Regions from separate parts of the Erythrobacter sp. RANMB8 genome, predicted to be linked through region 2. Evidence: predicted binding sites of a transcription regulator. Region 2 holds the regulator's gene; the other holds the start of a gene.

Region 1 (11,229 bases), on a different contig from region 2:
TACCCTCACCGGCACGCAGGGCGCGGACACGATGCGCGGGCTCGGCGGCAATGACACGATCGACGGCGGCGATGGCGATGACGATATCGACGGCGGCAGCGGTAACGACACCATAACCGGCGGTATCGGCAATGACACGATCATCGGCGGCGATGGCGATGATGTGATCACCGATGCCTTTGGCGCCAACATCATCGATGGCGGCAGCGGCAATGATACGATCAACATCTCCGGCTATTCCGGCAGTTTCCTGGCCAGTGATCCGCAAGCCATTTCCGGCGGGGCGGGCAATGACAGCGTGCTGTGGGATTTCAATTCGAGCAGCGCTCTGGTGCTCGATCTGGGCGAGGGCAACGACCGGATCACCTTCATCGCCCCGATCCGCGACAACAGCCTGACGCTCGGCCTCGGTGCCGACATTGTCGATGTCAACGGCATCCGGGACATCGATACGACAGACCCGATCACCATCACCGATTTCCAGACCGGCGACGGCGGCGACCGGCTGGTGTGGGGCGACTGGATCAGGGAAGAAACCGGCTTTACCGGCAACGCGGGGTTCAATCCCTTCGCCTTCAACGAAACCAGCCTCGTGCAGGTCGGCAATGATGTGCACATCATCTGGACCTTCCGGCAGATCAACAACAGCTCGACCTTGTTCATCTTCCAGAACACGCAGGTGGCGGACTTCACCGCCTTCAACCTCGAATTCGATCCCAACGCGGCGACCCCGCCGGGCGAGAATTTCGATGGCACCGCGGGTGACGATACCTACGAAGGCACCAATCTCGATGACACCGCCCGCGGCTTTGGCGGGCGCGACAGGTTGCGCGGGCGGGCCGGTGACGATCGGCTCGACGGCGGAGATGACGATGACCAGCTGGACGGCGATGAAGGCGATGATACGCTGATCGGCGGGGCCGGGAACGACCTCATCAACGGCGGCACCGGCGCCGACACGATCGACGGCGGCGATGGCAATGACGAAATCAACGCCGGCATCGGCGACGGCGAGCGCGACACGATCGATGCCGGTGCAGGCGATGACCGGATCACCTTCTCCGGTTCCAACGATCTCTACATCGGCGGGGCCGGTTTCGACACGCTGGACATCTTCGGCACCGGTTTTGGCGGCCTGCTGCGCGAGGCCATTGTCATCGACTTCACCAGTTTCCCGATCGATGGGTCCTTGCTGATCGGCGGGCAGCGGGTCACCGATATCGAGCGGGTTGATTACCTCGGCGATTCCAGCAATTTCGACGATACCGTGATCTACGGGCCGAACTACATCTTCGGCGTCACCCTGAGCGGCGGCAATGGCAACGACACCCTGACCGGCGGCAACGGCCCGGATTCGATCAATGGCGGGGCGGGCAATGATGTGCTTACCGGTCTCGGCGGGAACGATTCCATCGAGGATCTGCTGGGTGACAACCGGATCGCCGCCGGGGCCGGGAACGACAATGTTACGGCAGGCACAGGCAATGACATCATCGACGGCGGTGACGGCGACGATGTCATCAGCGCCGGAGCGGGCAATGACACGATCACCGGCGGCAGCGGCAACGACACCATCGATACCGGGCGCGGCGTCGATGTGGTCGCGGCGGGAGAGGGCGATGATCTCGTCCTGCTCGACGGGCTTGATGCAGGGGACGATATCGATGGCGGCGCGGGCACCGACACGCTGCGGGTGATCAGCAGCAGCGGCGGGCTCGATTTCGATTTTGCCGCGATCGCGGGCACGGGCGGCACCGCGCCGGTCCGCAATTTCGAGGTGTTCGAATTCCGGTTCACGGGTTTCAGCGACCGATTGACCCTTGGCGCCCCATTCCTTGCGGGCGTGACGCTCGACGGGTTCGAGGGCGACGACACGATTACCGGCGGTGCCGGAGCCGATACCATCATCGGCGGCAACGGGTCCGATATCCTTTCGGGCGGCAATGGCAACGACACGCTCTACGGCGGCACCCTGGGCTTCAACGGCAGCCAGTATGACGAGCTCTACGGCGGGGCCGGCAATGATTCGCTCAACGGCTTCGGCCTGCTCGATGGCGGGGCGGGGAACGACTTCCTGTCGGGTTCGGGCGAGCTGATCGGCGGCACCGGCAATGATACCATCAACAGCTTCGGCGATGGTGATATCGTGCGCGGCGGCGCGGGGCAGAACACCATCGCCCTGCGCGGCACGAGCGCGACCGTGCTGCTTGCGGCAGGCCTCACCACCGACCGGATCGACGGCGGTTCGGGCAGCTACACCATACGGGCGACGGCCGGCAATTCGTCGCTGCAATGGACCGCGGCACTGGAACAGGACCCGACTGCCGCGCGCGCGGTGGTGACCGGCATCGATGTCGTCTCGTCAGGCGGCTTTGCCAATTTCCGCATTGTCGGCACCAATCTGAACGACGACTTCACTCTCGTCGATTTCGGCAGCAGCATCGTTCTGGAAGGCGTCGCCGCGATTGACGGGCTGGGCGGCAATGATCGCATCACCGGATCATCGGGCAATGACCGGATTTTCGGCGGCGAGGGCAATGACATTCTCGCAGGCGGCGGCGGCGAGGATGAACTGCACGGCGGGCTGGGCGATGACCGCTTCACCGTCGATTCGGCAGGCGACCGGGTGTTCGAAAACACCGGTGAAGGCTACGACATCGTCACCGCCATCGTGGATTTCGAAATCGGCGCGCACGTCGAACAGCTCAATCTCGAAGGCGCGGCGCGGCGCGGCACGGGCAACGACCAGAACAACTTGATCATCGGCAATGCGCTCGACAATGCGCTGTTCGGACGCGGCGGCAATGATCGCATCGAGGGCGGCCAGGGCAACGACATGCTCGACGGCGGGCTCGGCAATGACTGGCTGATCGGCGGTCAGGGCAACGACACACTGCTCGACTACAACGGCTTCAACATCCTTGACGGCGGGGATGGCAACGACACCATCGAGGGCGATGGCGAGCTGATCGGCGGTGTGGGCGACGACCGGCTGACCGGCGGCGGCAACAACGACATTCTGGTGGGCGGAACGGGTATCAACAGGCTCGACGGGGCCGGCGGGAATGATACCGCCAGCTACCGCGACGCGACGCAGGGGGTGAGGGTCGATCTGTCCAACACCGGGCAGCAGAACACCATCGGCGGCGGGTTCGATACGCTGATCAGCATCGAAAACCTGACCGGCTCGGCTTTCGATGACCGCCTGACCGGCAATGACGGCGCCAACGTCTTCTTCGGCGGCGGGGGCAGCGACGAAATCCGCGGCGGGGCGAACATCGATGTGGCGGTGTTCGCGGGCAACCTTGCGAATTACACCATCGTCCAGTTCACCGATTTCTCCTTCGGCGTCATCGGCCCCGATGGCGAGGACCGGCTGTTCGGAATCGAGTTCGCGCGGTTCGACGACCAGATCCTGCGCCTGCTGCCGGGCACGGGGGTGAGCGTCAATTTCAACACCGCCGATCCCTCGATTTACCAGACCGCCATGAACGCGATCCGCGATTTCGATGGCAATGCATTGGGCGGCAATGGCAGCTGGCTGCGCATCGGGTCTGCCGATGTGAACGGCGATGGCGACATCGACCAGATCCTCGTCAACCGCGCCATTGGCAGGTTCGCCACCGTCGGCACGGCACCTGATGGCCTCGTCTATTTCAACGATTTCAGCTGGGCGGGCGAGACCCGCGTGGCGGGGATCTACATCGACCCGCTGGTCGCGGCCGGGATCGTGCAGGCAGGCAGCGACAATGACAGCCAGCGCCGCTTCCAGAACGACTTGCAGATCGAGAACATCAACCGCGTGCTGGGTGCCGACGACTACGACAATGACGGGCTGCAGGAGGTCTACTTCGCCCTCACCGATGGCACCGCCTACCTGCGGGCCTTGATGGAGGCGGACGGGAACATCCGTTACGCCAATTATCAGAGCCAGCAGGAAGTGATCGACTACCTCACCACCAACGGCTTCGGGCCGGAGACATGGGCGGGCTGGTTCAGCCAGCCTTCTTCGGGCGAGGCGATGCTGCGCGCAGAGCAGCCGCTCGCGGCGCAAGACACAGGCGGACGGGCAGCGATCGGCGCGCCTGCGGCGGATATCCTCGCAGGCCTGAGCGATCTTGCGCTTGCTCCGCACAGCGCCCTGCCTGCCGATCAAACCTTCCGCGCCGAATTCGTCTGAGCGAAACCGGACCCGGTGGCGGGGTGCGGCGCGGCAGGTTTCGCGCCGCGGCCGCGCCGCACGCCGACAGCGCAACAATCATGCCTGCATCGGTGCAAAAGATTCACGGTTGGATTCGAATGATTCAATCACCATTTTTTTCTTCACAGATTCAATTTGGGGCTTGCAGGCCGCGCGACTCAAGCTTGTTCCACGCGTCGCGGGCTTCGCGGCAGTTTGGCTGCCACCACATATGGTAATTTACGGGTTAATCGCCCGTTGACGGGACTCCCCGCCTGATTCATCATCTAGTGGTTCGGTGCAAATCGGACCCCCAAGCCATGGTGATTTTCCGTCCGCTCCGACAGGGGCCCGAGGGGAAGGATTCGCCGGCGCAGGGGGTTTTCGCGGCGCACCGCAAAGCGTTTCGCAGAGGCGGCAGCAGGCCCTTTTCGGGCTCATCCTGTTGGCAAGTCTGTGGACCGCCCGGTATAGAACAGAATCGGAACATGGCCTCTTGCGTCATCGTCCCGATTCGGGGGACAAGTGGGGCTACTGATGGATTTCAAGGCGAGCGAAAACGTGCCGGGTGATGTTGTGAATGAATTGGATGCAGGCACGGCCAATGCGGCTGCCGCAGGGGATGAAAAGGCCGTGACGATGAAAACCACTGATGCAGGCTCGGACGCGCTGATCGCGGCCAAGGCGGGCGAGGCACTTGTCGGCGCGATGGCGACTGCCATGAAGGACGCTGCCAAGTCGGACAGCAAGAAGGTCAACGACCGCCGCTTCACGATTGTGACCGATGCCAGCCGCGATGCGCGCCTCACCGATTTCGGCAAGGACACCCTGACCGACCGCTACCTGCTGCCCGGCGAGGTCTATCAGGATCTCTTCGCCCGCGTGGCCGATGCCTATGCCGATGATCAGGATCACGCCCAGCGGCTGTATGATTACATCTCGAACCTGTGGTTCATGCCCGCGACCCCGGTGCTCTCGAACGGCGGCACCAACCGCGGCCTGCCGATCTCGTGCTACCTCAACTCGGTCGAGGACAGCCTCGAAGGGATCGTCGGCACCTGGAACGAGAACGTGTGGCTCGCGTCGAAGGGCGGCGGGATCGGCACCTATTGGGGCAATGTCCGCGGCATCGGCGAGCCGGTCGGTCTCAACGGCAAGACCAGCGGCATCATCCCCTTCGTGCGCGTGATGGACAGCCTGACGCTGGCGATCAGCCAAGGCTCGCTGCGGCGCGGCTCGGCGGCGTGCTATCTCGACATCAGCCACCCGGAAATCGAGGAGTTCCTCGAAATCCGCAAGCCTTCGGGCGACTTCAACCGCAAGGCGCTGAACCTGCATCACGGCGTGCTGGTCACCGACGAGTTCATGAACGCGGTGCGTGAAGGTGCCGAGTTCGAATTGAAGTCGCCCCGCGATGGTTCGGTCCGCGGCAAGGTCGATGCGCGTTCGCTGTTTCAGAAGCTGGTCGAAACCCGTCTGGCGACCGGTGAGCCCTACATCGTCTTCTCCGACACCGTGAACCGCATGATGCCCAAGCATCACCGCGATCTGGGCCTCAAGGTTTCGACCTCGAACCTGTGCTCGGAAATCACCCTGCCGACCGGCATCGACCACCTCGGCAATGACCGCACGGCGGTGTGCTGCCTGTCGTCGCTCAACCTCGAAACCTGGGAAGAGTGGAAGGGCGACAAGCAGTTCATCGAGGACGTGATGCGCTTCCTCGACAACGTGCTGCAGGACTATATCGACCGCGCGCCGGACGAGATGGCCCGTGCCAAGTATTCCGCCGCGCGCGAGCGCAGCGTGGGCCTCGGGGTGATGGGCTTCCACTCCTATCTCCAGCAAAAGGGCGTCGCCTTCGAAAGCGCGATGGCCAAGGCGCTGAACCTGCAGATGTTCAAGCACATCCATTCGAAGGCGTGCGAGGCTTCGATGCTGCTGGCGCAGGAGCGCGGCCCTTGCCCCGACGCGGCCGACATGGGCGCGATGGAACGCTTCAGCTGCAAGATGGCGATCGCGCCGACCGCGTCGATCTCGATCATCTGCGGCGGGACTAGCGCCTGCATCGAACCGATCCCGGCCAATATCTACACCCACAAGACCCTGTCGGGCAGCTTCATCGTCAAGAACCCCTATCTCGAAAAGCTGCTCGACAAGAAGGCCAAGAACTCGACCAATGTCTGGAACTCGATCCTCGAACGCGGCGGATCGGTGCAGCACCTCGACTTCCTGACGCCGGAGGAAAAGGCGGTCTACAAGACCAGCTTCGAGATCGACCAGCGCTGGCTGCTCGAATTCGCCGCCGACCGCACGCCCTATATCGATCAGGCCCAGTCGCTGAACCTGTTCATCCCGGCCGATGTCGACAAGTGGGATCTGATGATGCTGCACTATCAGGCGTGGGAACGCGGCATCAAGTCGCTCTATTACCTCCGCTCCAAGAGCGTGCAGCGCGCCGGCTTCGTCGGCGGGGTGGAGGCGGACAACACCTCGGAAGCCCCCCGGATCGAACTCTCCGCCAGCGGCGAGCAGACCGATTACGAGGAATGCCTGAGCTGCCAGTAAGCGGCCCGCGCGGGCCGGGCGCGGCGGGGGCACTCCCCTGCCCGCCCGCCCCCCGCGCCATCACACACAGGGGGAGTTGATCATGGAATTGCCGTTCTGGGCCGGATTGCTGGGGGTTGTCGTCGGACTGGTGTTCGTGGTGCGCGCTGTCATCCAGCTGAAGAAAGAAGGCACCGGCCACGCCCATAACGCGGCGATGATCCATGTGCCGATGGGCGGGATGCTGCTGGTCGGCAGCCTGATCGTGATGATCGCCTACGCCCCCTGATGAATCCGCGCAGGCGCGCCCTGCGTATATGCTATACCGAATTGATCCAGGAGTTACCCGCCATGTCGCTGCTCGAAGCCCGTTCGACCTACAAGCCGTTCCAGTACCCCTGGGCCTATGATTTCTGGAAGCGTCAGCAGCAGATCCACTGGATGCCCGAAGAAGTGCCGCTGGGCGAGGATTGCCGCGACTGGGCGCAGAAGATCACCGATCACGAGCGCAACCTGCTCACCCAGATCTTCCGCTTCTTCACCCAGGCCGATGTCGAGGTGCAGAACTGCTACCACGAAAACTACGGCCGCGTTTTCAAACCGACCGAGGTGAAGATGATGCTCGCCGCCTTCTCCAACATGGAGACGGTGCACATCGCGGCCTATTCGCACCTGCTCGACACCATCGGGATGCCGGAAACCGAATACTCCGCCTTCCTCGAATACGAGGAGATGAAGGACAAGCACGATTTCCTCGGCCAGTTCGGCGTCGACACCGACGAGGATATCGCCCGCACGCTGGCAGCCTTCGGCGGCTTTACCGAAGGGCTCCAGCTGTTCGCCTCCTTCGCGATGCTGATGAACTTCCCGCGCTTCAACAAGATGAAGGGCATGGGACAGATCGTCAGCTGGTCGGTGCGCGATGAATCGCTGCACTGCGAAGGCATCATCAAGCTGTTCCACACCTTCTGCGAGGAACGCCAGTGCCTCACCAAGGCGGTGAAGGAAGACCTGATCGACATCTGCCAGAAGACCGTGCGTCTCGAAGACGCCTTCATCGACCTCGCCTTCGAAATGGGCCCGGTGAACGGCATGAGCGCCAAGGAGATCAAGCGCTACATCCGGTACATCGCCGACTGGCGTCTGAAGCAGCTGGGCCTGCAGGAAATCTACATGATCGAGGAACACCCCCTCCCCTGGCTCGCGCCGCTGCTGAACGGGGTGGAACACGCCAACTTCTTCGAAACCCGCGCGACCGAATATTCGAAGGGCGCAACGCGGGGCGACTGGAACACCGTGTGGTCGAGCTTCGACAAGCGCCAGAAGGCGAAGGCTGCGAATGAGGGCGGCGCTGAGGGCGAGGCGGAGGCCGGGCTGTTTGGGGTGCAAGCGGCGGAGTGATTGCGAGCCTATTGCTATCTACTCACCGGAGCCTTTCTTAACTTCCTTTGACAAAGAGCTTTTGCGCCTGCTGTCGGAATTAGTCCTTCAGCAGGAGCAAGGCTGGACCGCAAATCGCAGCCAAGAATATGTTGAGCTCTCAGAGTCTGAGAGCCGTTCGCTAATTGAACTCCTCGAGCAATTTCTCGAATCTAAGCGAGCCCAACAAGCCGCGTACCTTCTTGAAGAGATTTTCTCTGGACGCGACGGTGACTTGTCTGGCGCTCGCGAGATATTCATGCGAGGGCGAGTCGAGCGCGGTCGAACTCGCGCGGTAGCTTCAGTCCAATGGCATGAATTTTTGATGCGTCTCGGCGCATACCCTTCAACAAAGAGCGAGCGTCGATATTGGCACCGGCCCTCAGCAGAGCCCATGCCGCTTGATCATTTCCTTCGAATGGAAGTTCGCCTCGCGGATGTTGCGGGTATACACCCTAGGGTTCGCGCGTTAATACTTGGATATGTTCGCCTAAATTTTCAGGGTCTTACCCGTGTGCTTTCTGGAGAAGAAGTCATCGAGCGTGGGCAAATCTTAAAAAAGCCTAAGCAAGTGAGCCAAGCATTGCGCCAGGATATGTTGTCACCGGTTGGTATAAAGCCAATCTCTGTGCAAAAAATTACTGCTGTCATGACCATTGTTATGGATATGTCGGTACTATACACGACAAGAGATTGGAGCGTTACCGGGTTCATGTCGACGATTGCTGGCTCCCTCCCACCTGCAATTCTTGACGAATAAAGATTGAAATAGGGGCCTTGGCTTGCGCCCACCCCCGCCCCCTCCCCCGAGCGGGAGGGTAGATCAGCGCCCCCCCTTCAGCCCCCGCAGCCGCTCGATCTCAAGCCGGATCGCGGTCACCACGCCCTCGACGTTCCTCTGCACATCATCATTGCTGAAGCGCAGCACAGTGAACCCGTGCGCCGCCATCCATCGGTCGCGGCGCTCATCCCGTTCAGGCGCAACATCATGGCTGAACCCGTCGAGTTCCACGACCAGCGACAGCTCCCGGCAAAGGAAATCGGCGAACCACGGCCCGACCGGCATCTGGCGGCTGAACTTCGCGCCCGTCTGGCTCTTCGCAAGAAACGCCCACAGCGTCCGCTCCGGCCCCGTCGCCTTGCGCCGCAGCGCACGGGCGCGCGCGGTGTTTCGGGGCTTCCACTCAGGCATTTCAGATAATTACACCCCGCAGTAGATCCGGGCAAGACTCGCCCACCCCCGACCCCTCCCGCAAGCGGGAGGGGAGAACCAGCGCGTTCCAATCCCCCTCCCGCTTGCGGGAGGGGTTAGGGGTGGGCAAGTCCGGACCTGTCGGCGCAGGTCCATCCCGCTGTCATAAGGCTCGCCTTCGGCTCGCTCCCACCCTCTGCCGCTGTGGCTGCGCCACACCTGCGGTTCCCCGCAAGCGGGAGGGGAGTTAGCTTCCCTTCAGCCCCCGCAGCCGCTCCACCTCGGCGCGGATCACGCTCACCACGCCTTCGATATTCTCCCGCACATCGCCATTGGCAAAGCGCAGCACGGTGTTGCCATGCGCCGCCATCCACCGCCCCCGCCCCGGATCAGGTCAGGGGCGGGGGGTGTAAGGGCCGCACCCTTTCTTCGTCGCCCCGTCATGATCCGGGATCCCGCTGCTTGCGCCGGAAACCGCTCTAGCGTCCCCGCTCAGACTTTTGCAGGACTGCCCTGACATTTTTCGTTTCCTTTACAGCGTAACGCTTTGATGAAACTATATTCGTGGGCGGCTCGAGTCGAAGCGAGGGTGGCATGTCAATCAAGTCGGAAATCGAAACTGCTTTGGGAAAAATGCGGCGTGACTTGGTAGTAGACGACCATACGATCGAGCGCGGACAGATCGTTAAAACTACCAAGCGCACCTTTTTCGAAGGATCATTTAGTCGAAGAAACATGTTGGATAGGATTGCCCGCATCAATGGCCCGGCAGGCAGTGCGGAAATCTCAATGGCGCAGCTGGAACTCTTCCTGCTCCGCATCAGAGACGATATAAAGGGAAATCATCGCCACGTATTGCACGATCAATCATGGCAAACCTTTTATCACATGAGCGCCCATCCGGTGCAATGGCAGTGCATTGACCAGCAAGGTCAGCCCCAACCTTTCATTTATCAGCGGTCGATACCCTGCTGGCATTGTGGAATAGTCCTACCAATCCAAGCAATGCAGATTGATCACTCGCGACCAATAGAGGGCAACAACACTGAAGCCGTTGCCAAATTCTTCCGACATGCTGGAGCGACAAGGGCGGCCGCCAAGGGCATGAAGGGCCGCCAAAATACCATTTGGGCTGCATCCGAAGGAACCATGGATGATCGCTATTCGCTTTCGGATACCGGTATTATTTTGTTTCAACTGATCCGTTCTGCAGGTGTTTACAAAAAGTTCGAAAAATCTTGCCTCGACAGCTATGAAAATCTGCGACCGCTTTGTGCCCAATGCAATACCCGCCGAAACAGCCAGCCTCTCAGTAAGTTTTGACGCCCCCTCACCACCCCCACGCAGGCGGCGGCAGGGCCACGGGCTGGGTCAGATCAAACTCCACGCGGAAGTGCCGTTCGGCGGGCGCTCCTCCCGCCACCGTGCGGCGCAAGGTGTAGGCATAGACCCCGCCCGGCGCGCCCACTGGGTCGACCTCGACCGACCAGACATTGGTGACCGATGCGGACAGCCCCTCGCGGCGGAACATCGCGATGGACTCCGCGTCGACGGGGAAGGACTGGATGCGCGCCGTGCCGGCAGCGGCGGTGTCGCCGCCGTAGAAGGTGACCGGATCGGCAGAGCCGTCGGCGTGGCGGTGATCGTGCTTGAGGCGCAGGGCGCCGCCTGTGGTGCGGGTGATGAGCCAGGTGCGCGAGCGGTCCCACGTGCCGTCGGCGTTCTGGACGTGGAACGGCACGGCGATGCGGGTGGCGGAGCAATCGCGCACGGCCATCACCATGGCGCTCCCCGCAAGGTCGGCGTCGGCGGCGTCGCTGGTGACCATGCGTCCGGCATAGGCCTTGCCGCAATGGCTCGACAGCGCGGCCCAGAAGGCGTCCTGCGGGCTGGG
Region 2 (11,229 bases):
GCCCTCACAGCGCTGGCCTTGTGGCCGCCGGGGAGCGCGGCTGACGAGACCCGCGCCAATCTGCGCCTTGCTCTGGTCGCTGGCGGGATGGTGTTTGCGCTGGGCATCGCGGTGGTGTGGGCCCGATCGGAACTTGTCGGGGCCGAACCGATCGCGCAGCCGATGGTGACCCGCCTGCATGGCACCGTGCTTGAACGCGAGGATCAGCCTGCCGATGATCGCTTGCGTCTGACGCTAGCCGTCCGTGACGCGGCTTCCGGCGAGGCGCTGAAAGTGCGGGTCAATGTGCCCTTGGCGGCCTTTGGCGAGGACGGCTTGCCTTCTGGGTTGGGGGAGGGAGCGGTGGTCAGCCTGCGCGCCCGGCTGATGCCGCCGGCCTCGCCGATGCTGCCGGGCAGTTACGATTTTGCCCGCGCCGCCTGGTTCAAAGGGCTGGCAGCGACCGGCACGATGGTCGGCCCGCTCGAGGTGTTGCAGCCTGCGGACGAGGCTGGCGGTATCGCCGGCATCCAGCGGTGGCTTTCGGCCCATGTGCGCTCGCGTGTCGATGGTTCTGCCGGAGCCATCGCGGCGGCTTTTGCCAGCGGGGACCGCGGCGGGATTGCCGAGGCTGACGAAATTGCGATGCGCGATTCAGGCCTGACCCACTTGCTTTCGATCAGCGGCTTGCACGTCAGCGCGGTGATAGCGGCGGCCTATTTCGTCGCCTTGCGCCTGCTGGCCCTGTGGCCCGCGCTGGCCTTGCGGGTGCGCCTGCCGCTGGCGGCGGCGGGAGCAGGGGCGCTGGCGGGGCTCGGTTACACCCTGCTCACCGGTGCCGAGGTGCCCACGGTGCGTAGCTGCGTGGCGGCCCTGTTGGTGCTCGGCGCGCTGGCGCTGGGGCGTGAGGCGCTGTCGCTCAGGATGGTCGCGGTGGCAGCGGGTTTCGTGCTGCTGCTGTGGCCGGAAAGCGCCATCGGGCCGAGTTTCCAGATGAGTTTTGCTGCTGTCCTGGCGATCATTGCGCTGTCTACCAGCGGTCCGGTGCGGGCCTTTCTGGCCCCGCGCGAGGAGGCCTGGTGGCAGCGTGCCGGACGGCGGGTGGTCATGCTGTTTGTGACGGGTCTGGTGATCGAGCTGGCGCTGATGCCGATCGTGCTGTTCCATTTCCACCGCGCCGGGCTTTACGGCGCGCTGGCCAATGTCGTCGCGATTCCACTGGTTACCTTCGTTTCCATGCCGCTGATCGCGCTTGGACTGGTGCTTGATACGGTCGGGCTGGGCGGGCCTTCGTGGTGGGTGGTGCAGCACTCGCTCGATCTCTTGCTGGGGATTGCGCATTTCACCTCGGCGCAGGCCGGGGCGGTCAAGCTGATGCCGCAGATTGGCGGGCTGGCGATCGTGCTGTTCGTAATCGGAGGCTTGTGGCTGGGCCTGTGGAGCGGGCGGGTGCGGCTTGCGGGGCTGGTGCCGGTTGTGATCGCGAGCGGGCTGGTGGCCGCCACGCCCATCCCCGATCTGCTGGTCTCGGGTGACGGGCGGCAGGTGGGGATCACCATGACCGGTCCTGATGGAGAGCGGCGACTGCTTGCCCTGCGCGACAGCCGCTCTTCCTATACGCGGGACAATCTGATGGAGCTTGCCGGGGTTGCTGCCGATCCGGTGCCACTGGCACAATGGTCGGGGGCGCGGTGTTCTTCGGCGTTCTGCACGGTCACGCTGGAGCGGGGCGGGCGGGACTGGGTGCTGCTGCTGGGGCGGGGGCGCGAGCAGGTGGAGGAGCGGGCCCTGGCGGCTGCGTGCAAGGAGGCCGATATCGTCGTTTCCGAACGGTTTCTGCCGCGCTCCTGCCAGCCGCGCTGGCTCAAGGCGGATCGCCGCTATCTGGAACGCAGCGGGGGGCTTGCGATCGATCTGGCCGGAGAATCCATAACCGCCGTTGCCGATCGGCAGGGCCGCCATGGCTGGTGGAAAGGGGCGGAGGCGAGAGCGGCCAAGCGGGGGTCTGGAACGACCTAGAGGTGGTCTAGAAGGGGTCTGGAGGGGGTCTAGACGGGCCTAGAAACCGGCCTTGCGTGAAACATTTTCCGCCAAGCCACTGTCTGGAAAGGAAAAACAGGCCAGAGCGAATGTTTCACGCGGGATGGTGCATTTCCACCCCACCGTGAACCCCCGCTCCGGCCCGCACACCCCTTAATGATAGCGCCGCAGCAGGCCTGCGAGCTTGCCCTGCACCTCGACTTCGCCGGGCAAGTAGTATTGCGGATCATAGGCTGCGTTGGCCGGATCGAGCCGCACCTTGCCGCCTTCCTTGCGCAGATATTTCAGCGTCGCTTCCTCGCCCCGCACCAGCGCCACCACGATCTCGCCGTCGCGGGCGGTGTTGGTGCGGCGCACCAGCGCGAAATCGCCATCGAAAATCCCGGCCTCGACCATCGAGTCGCCCGAAACCTCAAGCGCGTAATGCTCGCCCGGGCCGAGCAGCGCGGCGGGGACGGGGAGCGTGCTCTGCCCCTCCAGCGCCTCGATCGGGGCACCGGCGGCGATGCGGCCATGCAGCGGCAGTTCGATCACGTCGTTCGCAGCTTCCGGCGCACGGGCCGCAGGCGCGGGCATCGCCACCACATTGTCGCTCGCCGGAGCGCTGCGGGCCGGGGTCGTATCGCCCGGTTCACGGATCACTTCGAGCGCGCGCGCGCGGTTGGGCAGGCGGCGCAGGAAGCCGCGTTCTTCCAGCGCGGAGATCAGGCGGTGCACGCCCGATTTGCTCTTGAGATCGAGCGCTTCCTTCATTTCCTCGAAACTCGGTGAAATCCCGGTTTCTTCCAGCCGCTGCTGGATGAAGCGGATCAGTTCGTGCTGCTTGGCAGTCAGCATTGATCAGGTCTCCCTTGGTCGCATTCACGCCCGGCCATTGCGGCAAGGCGCAGTCCCTCGCGTGCTCCAAGAGGCACCGGCCCGGCAGGGCCATGGGTGCGTTGCGTGCACTTTCCGCCCGCCTTTATGGTGAACGAACACGGAACAATTAGGAAACTAAATGATCCGAGTCAAGCGCGGCCCACGGCAAACCCGCGCAATTCAGCCATTCCGGAGGCAGAACACCGGAACCGGCGCGCCCGCCGCCACCGCAGGGGCACCGGCCGGACGGTCGATCAGGCAATCGGCGGCAGCGAGGGCCGAAAGCGCGGAGGAATCCTGCGATCCGGCAAGGCGCACCGCATCGCCATCGATCACGGCGCGCAGGAATTCGCGGCGCTTGCCCACCGGCGGCAGCGCCTCGCCCGCGCGCAGGATCAGGCGGCGGGGCAGGGGATCGGCCGCGCCCATGCAGGCGCGCACCAGCGGCAGGGCAAACAGGAAGGCGGTGACAAAGCTCGACACCGGATTGCCCGGCAGGCCGAGGATCACCTGAGCGCCCCTGCTGGCGACCATCAGCGGCTTGCCCGGCTTGATCGCGACCTTCCAGAAGGCAATCTGCGCGCCCCAGTCCCGCAGCGCCTGCTGGATCAGATCGTGATCGCCGACCGAGGCCCCGCCGCTGGTGATCAGGATGTCGCTTCCTTCGGCACGCGCCAGCGCGGCGGCGAGCGCGGCCGGATCATCGGCGACGGGGCCGAGCATATCGACCGCTCCGACATAGGGATGCAGCATCGCGCCCAGCATCACGCCGTTGCTCGCCGGGATCTGGTGCGCGCCGCAGGGTTGGCCGGGCGGCACCAGTTCGTCCCCGCTATCGAGCACCGCGACCGAGGGCGGCGTGACCCATGGCAGAGCGCCATGCCCCGCTGCCGCCGCCAGCGCGAGCACGGCGGGCGAACAGGCTGTGCCCCGGTGCAGCACGGTGTCGCCCTCGCGGAAATCGAATCCGGCGCGGCGGATATGCTTGCCGGGTGCGGGGTATTCGGCAGCCTCGATCAGGTCGCCTTCGATGCGGGCATCTTCCTGCAACAGCACCGCCGCAGCGCCTGCGGGCACCACCGCGCCGGTCGAGATGCGCACGCATTCGCCGTCACGCAGCGTTCCGGCGAAAGGCGCACCGGCGCGGCTTTCGCCCACGCGCCGCCATGGGCCGGTTCCGGAGGCGATGGCGTAACCATCCATCGCGGACAGATCGGCTGCGGGCTGGGTGCGCCGCGCGGTAATGTCGCGGGCAAGGTAGCGGAGGCTGGCGAGTGGGGCGACCGGCTGTTCGGCCGCGGGTCGCTGCGGTGCCAGCGCCAGCAGCCGGGCCTGTGCGTCCTCAAGGCCCAGCAGCGCGCTCAAAGTGGATCGGCCTGCCAGTCGCCCGACTTGCCGCCGGTCTTGGCGATCAGGCGCACGCTTTCGATCACCATGCCCTTGTCTACGCCCTTGGCCATGTCATAGATTGTGAGGAGTGCGATGGAAGCACCTGTCATCGCTTCCATTTCCACGCCGGTCTTCCCCGTCAGCGAAGCGGTGGCGGTGACGCGGATGGCATTCGTTTCATAGGCGAAGTCGATCGTCACCGCTTCGAGGCCCAGCGGGTGGCACAGCGGGATCAGGTCTCCCGTGCGCTTTGCGGCCATGATCCCGGCGATGCGGGCGGTTCCAAGCACGTCACCCTTGGGGGCATTGCCTGCGCGGATGGCCTCCAGCGCCTCGGCCGACATGGCGATCCGCCCCGAGGCGACGGCACGGCGGGCGGTGGCGGGCTTGCCGCCGACATCGACCATATGCGCGGCGCCTTCGGCATCGAGGTGGGTGAGTTTGCTCATACGTCTCCCTATCCGTTCGCCTCGAGCGAAGTCGAGAGGCCGGTGCATGGTGTCTCGACTGCGTTCGATACGAACGGTTCCGGTTACTCTGGCCCGATCAGGGCGCGGGTGGCACTCGCAATATCGTCAGCGCGCATCAGGCTTTCACCGACGAGGAAGGTGCGCACGCCGGCGGCTTCGAGCCGCTGGCAATCGGCGCGGGAATTGATCCCGCTCTCGCCCACGATCAGCGTGCCTTCGGGCATCAGCGGGGCGAGGCGTTCGGTGGTGGCGAGCGAGGTGGTGAAGGTCTTGAGGTCGCGGTTGTTGACCCCGATCAGGCGCGACCGGAGGTGTCTGGCGGCGCGTTCAAGCTCGGCCTCGTCGTGCACTTCGACCAGCACGTCCATGCCGAGTTCGCGCGCGGCGGCTTCGATCTCGGCCATGGCGCTGTCCTCCAGCGCGGCGACAATGATCAGGATCGCGTCGGCCCCGATGCTGCGCGCTTCGAGGCACTGCCAGGGATCGACCATGAAATCCTTGCGCAGCACCGGCAGGGCGCAGGCGGCGCGGGCGGCGACGAGGTAATCCTCGTGGCCCTGAAAATAGGGCGCGTCGGTGAGGATGGAGAGGCAGGCAGCGCCGCCCGCCTCGTAAGCGGCGGCGTGATCGGCGGGGCGGAAATCGGCGCGGATCAGCCCTTTGGAGGGGCTGGCCTTCTTGATCTCGGCGATCAGGGCATATCCGCTCGCGGCCCGCTGGCGCAGCGCTGCCTCGAAGCCTCTGGGCGGGGTCTGGGCGGCGGCGAGCGCGGCCAGCGCGGCGGGAGTGGTCGTAGCCTTGCGAGCGGCGACTTCCTCGCGCTTGGTCGCGCAGATTTCCTCAAGCTTGTTCATGTGTCTCACTTCGCCATATCGATCCAGCGTCCGAGCAGCGCCAGCGCCGCGCCCGAATCGAGCGCTTCTGCCGCCATTGCCGCCCGCTCGCGCCAGTCGGTGCCGCGCCCTGCAACCTGCAAGGCGCCTGCCGCGTTGAACAGCACCGCATCGCGATAGGGGCCGGGGGTGCCCATCAGCAGCGCCTTCAATGCGGCGGCGTTGTGCCTGGCGTCATCGCCGCGGATCGCCTCGATCGGAGCGTGGGGCAGGCCTGCCATGGCGGCATCGACCCGCTCCATGCGGAAGGCGTTGCCGGTGACCACCGCGACCTCGTTGCCGCCCGCGAGGCTGAGTTCATCAAGGCCTTCATCGCCCGAGACGATCAGCGACCGTCCGGTGCCGAGCCGCGCCAAGGCGCCGGCATAGATCGGGACATAGGCGGGCCGGGCAATGCCGATCAGCTGGCTTGCGACCTTCGCGGGGTTCGACAGCGGGCCCATGAGGTTGAAGATGGTACGCTGGCCGATCCGCACCCGGATGGGCTGGATGCGCGCCATCGCCGGGTGGTGGTTCTTCGCGAAGAGGAAGCAGATGCCGATCTCCGCAAGGGTCTTCTCCGCGGTGCGCCCGGCTGCATCCATGTCGAGGCCCAAAGCCTCCAGCGTGTCCGCCGCGCCCGCTTTCGAGGATGCGGCGCGGTTGCCGTGCTTGGCGACCGGCACCCCGCAGGCCGCGACCACGAGGCTGACGGCGGTCGAGACGTTGAGGGTGTGGTGCCCGTCACCCCCCGTGCCGCAAACGTCGATCGCGCCTTCGGGGGCCGCAATCGGGATCAGCCGCGCGCGCAGCGCCCGCGCTGCCCCTGCGATTTCATCCGAGGTTTCCCCGCGGGCCGACAGGGCGACGAGGAAGCTCTCGATCTCCGTCTCGGAAGGCGCGCCGTCGAGCAGCACGCCGAAAGCAGCCTCGGCCTCGCTTTCGGTCAGCGGGGTGGTGACATCGGGCAGCAGGCTCATGCGCGCAGCCTTTCGGGCAGCACCGGCTCCAGCCCGCAGGCCCGCACGAAGTTGGCGAGCAGCGCATGGCCGTGCTCGGTGGCGATGCTTTCGGGATGGAACTGCACCGAATGGATCGGCAGTTCCGCGTGGCGGAAGCCCATCACGCTCGGGTGATCGGCCCCCGGCGTCCCGGCATGGGCGTTCGCCACCAGATCGGCGGGCACATCCACCACTTCAAGGCTGTGATAGCGCGTCGCGATGAAGGGCGAGGGCAGGCCTGCGAACACCCCCGTCCCGTCATGCGTGACCGGCGAGGTCTTGCCGTGCATCAGCCCGCCGCGTTGCACCCTTCCGCCGAAATGCTGGCCGATCGCCTGATGGCCGAGGCATACGCCCATCAAGGGCTTGCCCGCATCGGCACAGGCCGCCACCAGATCGAGGCTGATGCCCGCCTCGTTGGGCGTGCAGGGGCCGGGCGAGATCAGGAAGCCTGCCGCATTGGTGCGCAAAGCCTCGGCGGCGGTCAGCGCGTCGTTGCGCTCGACCTGCACCTCGGCCCCCAGCTCCATCAGGTAATGGACGAGGTTGAAGGTGAAGCTGTCGTAATTGTCGATGACGAGAATCATGGCTGGCTCTCCCGCTTCGTCACCACGATGATCGGGCCGACGCGGCCCTTGTCCTGCCGGGCGGTGGCCGGGTTCCAGAGGCTCGACACCTGCCCGTCAAGATAGAGCGCGTTTGCCGCCTTCACCTCGTCGCGGAAATAGCGCGCCAGCTGCCCGAAGCTGATGTCCCCGCCCGAAATCACGAAATGCGCCTTGCCTCCGGCATCCACGCCCACACCGTTGCGGATCGCCTTGGATGGGCCGTTGTCCTGGATCATCGGGTGCAGCTTGCCATCGATCACCATCAGCGGGCCGGATTGCGTGCCGAATTGCGGGCGATCCTTCACCGTGTTGAAGAAGGTGTTGCTGCCCAGCACCTGCCATGTCCCGCCTGTGCCGAAGAACACGCCGTTGGGCTTCATGTAGAAATTGCCGCCGCCTTCACCGCGGTTGAGCTCTGCCAGCCGCTCGCCGTTTTCGACATAGTAGCCGATCGGCTTCAGATCATCGCCATACATCCCGCCATTGACGGCAAAGGCAATGGTGCCTTCATCCACGCTGGCGGCAAAGGCAGCGAGCGAGCCGAACGGCTGCTTGTCCGCGCCGAGATTGGCCATGGTGATGCGGTGCTTGGCCGGATCGGCGACGCAGTGCGTCAGCGGCACATCCTCGAACACCACCTCGCGGCAATCGGACGGACCGCGGTTGGGCGGCGGGGTGGGATCGGCCGCAGGCGTCTCCTCCACCGAGCCATCGAGCACGGTGCGCACCACAGGTTCGCCCGCAGGCGCCTCCGAACAGGCAGCCGCCAGCACGGCAAGGCCTGCGGCAAAAGCAAAGCGGCGCATCATTGCCCGTACCCCGGTTCGCCCGCGACCCGCACCGCTTCGCGCGCGGCGGCGATCAGCGCGCCGGCCTTGGCGCGGCATTCGGCAAGTTCGTAATCGGGATCGGAATCGGCCACGATCCCCGCGCCTGCCTGCACGTGCATCACCCCGTCCTTCACCACTGCGGTGCGCAGGACGATGCACGAATCAAGGCTGCCGTCGGGCGCGAAATAGCCGACCCCGCCGGCGTAGGCGCCGCGGGTTTCCGGTTCGAGGCTCGCGATGATCTCGCACGCCCTGATCTTGGGCGCGCCGGACACTGTCCCTGCGGGAAAGCCTGCGAACAGGGCGTCGAGCGCGTCCTTGTCTTGCGCCAGCTTGCCCACCACGTTGCTGACGATGTGCATCACGTGGCTGTAGCGTTCGATGGTGAAGCTGTCGGTGACGGTGACGCTGCCCGCTGCCGCCACGCGGCCCACATCATTGCGGCCCAGATCGAGCAGCATCAGATGCTCGGCGCGTTCCTTGGGATCGGCGAGCAGGCTGGCCTCGTTGGCGTCATCTTCGGCGCGCGATTTTCCGCGCGGGCGCGTTCCGGCGATCGGGCGGATGGTGACCTCGTTCTCCCCCGACGCATCGGGGCGCACCCGCACCAGGATTTCGGGGCTGGAGCCGACCAGCGCGAAGCCCGGCAGATCGAGGAAATAGAGGAACGGCGAAGGGTTCACCCGCCGCAATGCGCGGTAGAGCGACAGCGGCGGCAGGGGGAAGGGACAGGTGAAGCGCTGCGCCAGCACCACCTGGAAGATGTCGCCGGCAAGGATGTAGTCCTTGGCCTTCAGCGCCATGGCCTTGTAATCCTCGGCGGCGATCACCGGCGCGAGATCGGGCAGGGTGGCGGGCAGCTCTGCGGTAGTGGTGGCGGGCGCGGGCTGGCCGAGCTGGCTCAGCGCTGCATCGATCCGCTCGCCTGCGCGTTCAACGGCAGCGGCAGGGTCGCTCGCTTCCCACACCGGCGCGATGGCGAACAGCGCATTGGTCAGCCCGTCGAACACCAGAATGACCGTGGGGCGCACGAACAGCATGTCGGGCAGGTCAAGCGGGCTGTCGGCGGCGCGGGGCAGGGTTTCGACGAGGCCGATGGTCTCGTAGCCGAGATAGCCGACAAGGCAGGCAAGGGCGGGCGGAAGGCCTTCTGGCATCGGGTCGATCCGGCAGGCCGCCGACAAGGCGCGCAGTTCGGCCAGCGCATCGCCTGTGCAGGGCACAAAAGCCTCGCGGTCGGTGCGCCAGTTGCGGTTGATCTCGGCCGAATTGCCCTTGGCGCGGAACACCAGATCGGGGTCGATGCCGAGCAGGCTGTAACGCCCGCGCACCTCGCCGCCTTCGACCGATTCGAGCAGGAAGTCCCCGCGTCCCGGCACGATCAGCCGCCGCGCCGCGCCCACCGGCGTGTCGCTGTCGGCGATGATCCGCCGCCACACCAGCGCGGCCCGTCCTTCGGCGAGGGCAGCGGTGGCGGCAGCGGCGTTTTCGGGCAGTCCGGCGGCAGGCAGGGTCACAGGCTCTCCGGGCCTTGCGCTTACTGTTCGCCCGACAGCTGCTTGCGCACGGCTGTCAGGGCGGCTTCGTTGCGGGTGACGCCCAGTTCGGTGCGCATCGCGGCGGTCGCCTGACGCAGGTACTCGTCCGACAGGGCGAGCCCCAGCTGCTGGCGGGTCTGCGTCACCAGCCCCGGTTCGCTGTCGACGGGATCGGTGCTGATGTCGTCAAGGCTGACGACATACCAGCCCAGATTGCGCGGCGCTTCGAGCAGCTTGACCGATCCTTCGGCCATGCTGAACATCAGCACCAGCGGCGGGGGCAGGTTGCCCTGCTGGCGGGCGAGCAGCTGGCGGCGTTCGAGATTGATCGCCTCGCGCTCGAAACCGGGCTTGTTCTCGGCTGCCAGCGCGGCGGCGAGCGGGGTCTTGCCGCGCACCTTGCCGAGAATGCGGTCGGCTGCGGCCTTGGCGAGCTTGGCCCCCTCGGCGCGCTTCCATCCGGCGATGGCGGCATCCCTGACCTCGGCGAGCGGCGGCGCGGCGGCTTCCTCGATCCGGGCGACTTCGAAGATCACGAATTGCTCCCCCGGCACGACCTCGGCCAGTTGCGGCTCGCTTTCCTCCATCTGGAACGCGGTCTGGAGCACCGGCACCAGCTGCGGCACGATCTGCACGTCGGGGCGACCGAAGGCCTGTCCGTTGGCCAGCAGCGAGGGGGTGGTTTCGACCTTGAGCCCGTAAGCCTTGGCGACTTCGGCCAGCGCGGTGCCGCCGTCGATCTCGCTTTCGATTTCGGCGGTGAGATCAGCGACCGCAGCGCCGCGCTTTTCCACGGCGAGCTGCTGGGTGATTTCGGGCGTCGCCTCGGCAAGGGTGCGGGCCGGTTTGCGCTCGACCTGGTCGACGCGGGCGACATACCAGCCGAGCGTGCCCTGCGCCGGTTCGACGATCCCGCCCTGCGCGGCCTTGAAGGCGGCTTCGGCAAAGGCAAAGCTGGTTGCGCCCGACATGGCCTCGCGGTCACGCAGCTCGCTGGCCGAGGCGGTGAACCCGGCCTCGCGCGCTGCGGCTTCGAGCGAGGTGCCACCGCGGATCTTCGCCACCAGCGCCTTGGCCGCATCCTGCGTCGGCACCACAAAGCTGGTCACGGCGCGGCGCTCGCTTGCCTGATACTTCACCGCATCGCGCTTGTAACGGGCGGCAATTTCGGCGGCGGTGGGGGTCGCATTCACTTCGAGCGAATCCTCGCCAAACACCGCAAAGCGCAGCGTGCGACGTTCGGGCCGGATGAATTGCGAGCGGTTGTCCTTGTACCACGCGACAAGCTGCGCGTCGGTCGGGTTGCCCGCGGGCGCGAATGCGGCGCTGGGGATCAGCGCGATCTCGCCCTTGCGCCGCTCCAGCACCAGTGCGGCATATTGGCGCGCGATCTTTTCGGGCAGCTGCGGCGCGGCCACGGCGGGCTTGAGCAATTGCTGCTCGATCAGCCCGTCGGTCAGATCGCGGCGGAAAATCGCGTCGGTCAGCCCCTGCTGGCGCAAGGCCGCCTGATAGGTCTGCACGTCGAATTCGCCCGTCAGCCCGCGGAATGCGCTGATCTGGAGGATTTCGCTGTTCACGAGGTTCTCGCCCGCACGCAGGCCGTATTTCTCGCCATAGGTGCCCACCGCATAGCGATCGATC

Evidence for each region. Region 2 encodes LexA, which represses DNA repair genes until DNA is damaged. Its sites were predicted from a motif close to GTTCCNCNCTTGTTCT; they were not measured.
Region 1: the regulator LexA is predicted to act here: its motif matches at 4,653-4,668, upstream of ACU0AG_RS10230 (ribonucleoside-diphosphate reductase subunit alpha).

What each region holds. Positions count from the first base shown of each region.
Region 1 covers NZ_JBREHG010000007.1:32,361-43,589, forward strand. Annotated here, with positions in the region: gene ACU0AG_RS10225 (beta strand repeat-containing protein) at 1-4,180, shown strand, start outside; gene ACU0AG_RS10230 (ribonucleoside-diphosphate reductase subunit alpha) at 4,718-6,745, shown strand; gene ACU0AG_RS10235 (hypothetical protein) at 6,828-7,013, shown strand; gene ACU0AG_RS10240 (ribonucleotide-diphosphate reductase subunit beta) at 7,076-8,125, shown strand; gene ACU0AG_RS10245 (hypothetical protein) at 8,187-8,903, shown strand; gene ACU0AG_RS10250 (endonuclease domain-containing protein) at 8,967-9,335, opposite strand; partial or broken gene ACU0AG_RS10255 (DUF559 domain-containing protein) at 9,583-9,714, opposite strand; gene ACU0AG_RS10260 (hypothetical protein) at 9,930-10,658, shown strand; gene ACU0AG_RS10265 (hypothetical protein) at 10,666-11,229, opposite strand, start outside.
Region 2 covers NZ_JBREHG010000002.1:307,148-318,376, forward strand. Annotated here, with positions in the region: gene ACU0AG_RS04530 (ComEC/Rec2 family competence protein) at 1-1,998, shown strand, start outside; gene lexA (transcriptional repressor LexA) at 2,173-2,856, opposite strand; gene ACU0AG_RS04540 (molybdopterin molybdotransferase MoeA) at 3,058-4,242, opposite strand; gene moaC (cyclic pyranopterin monophosphate synthase MoaC) at 4,239-4,715, opposite strand; gene trpC (indole-3-glycerol phosphate synthase TrpC) at 4,799-5,590, opposite strand; gene trpD (anthranilate phosphoribosyltransferase) at 5,596-6,588, opposite strand; gene ACU0AG_RS04560 (anthranilate synthase component II) at 6,585-7,196, opposite strand; gene ACU0AG_RS04565 (phosphodiester glycosidase family protein) at 7,193-8,026, opposite strand; gene ACU0AG_RS04570 (anthranilate synthase component I family protein) at 8,023-9,564, opposite strand; gene ACU0AG_RS04575 (peptidylprolyl isomerase) at 9,585-11,229, opposite strand, start outside.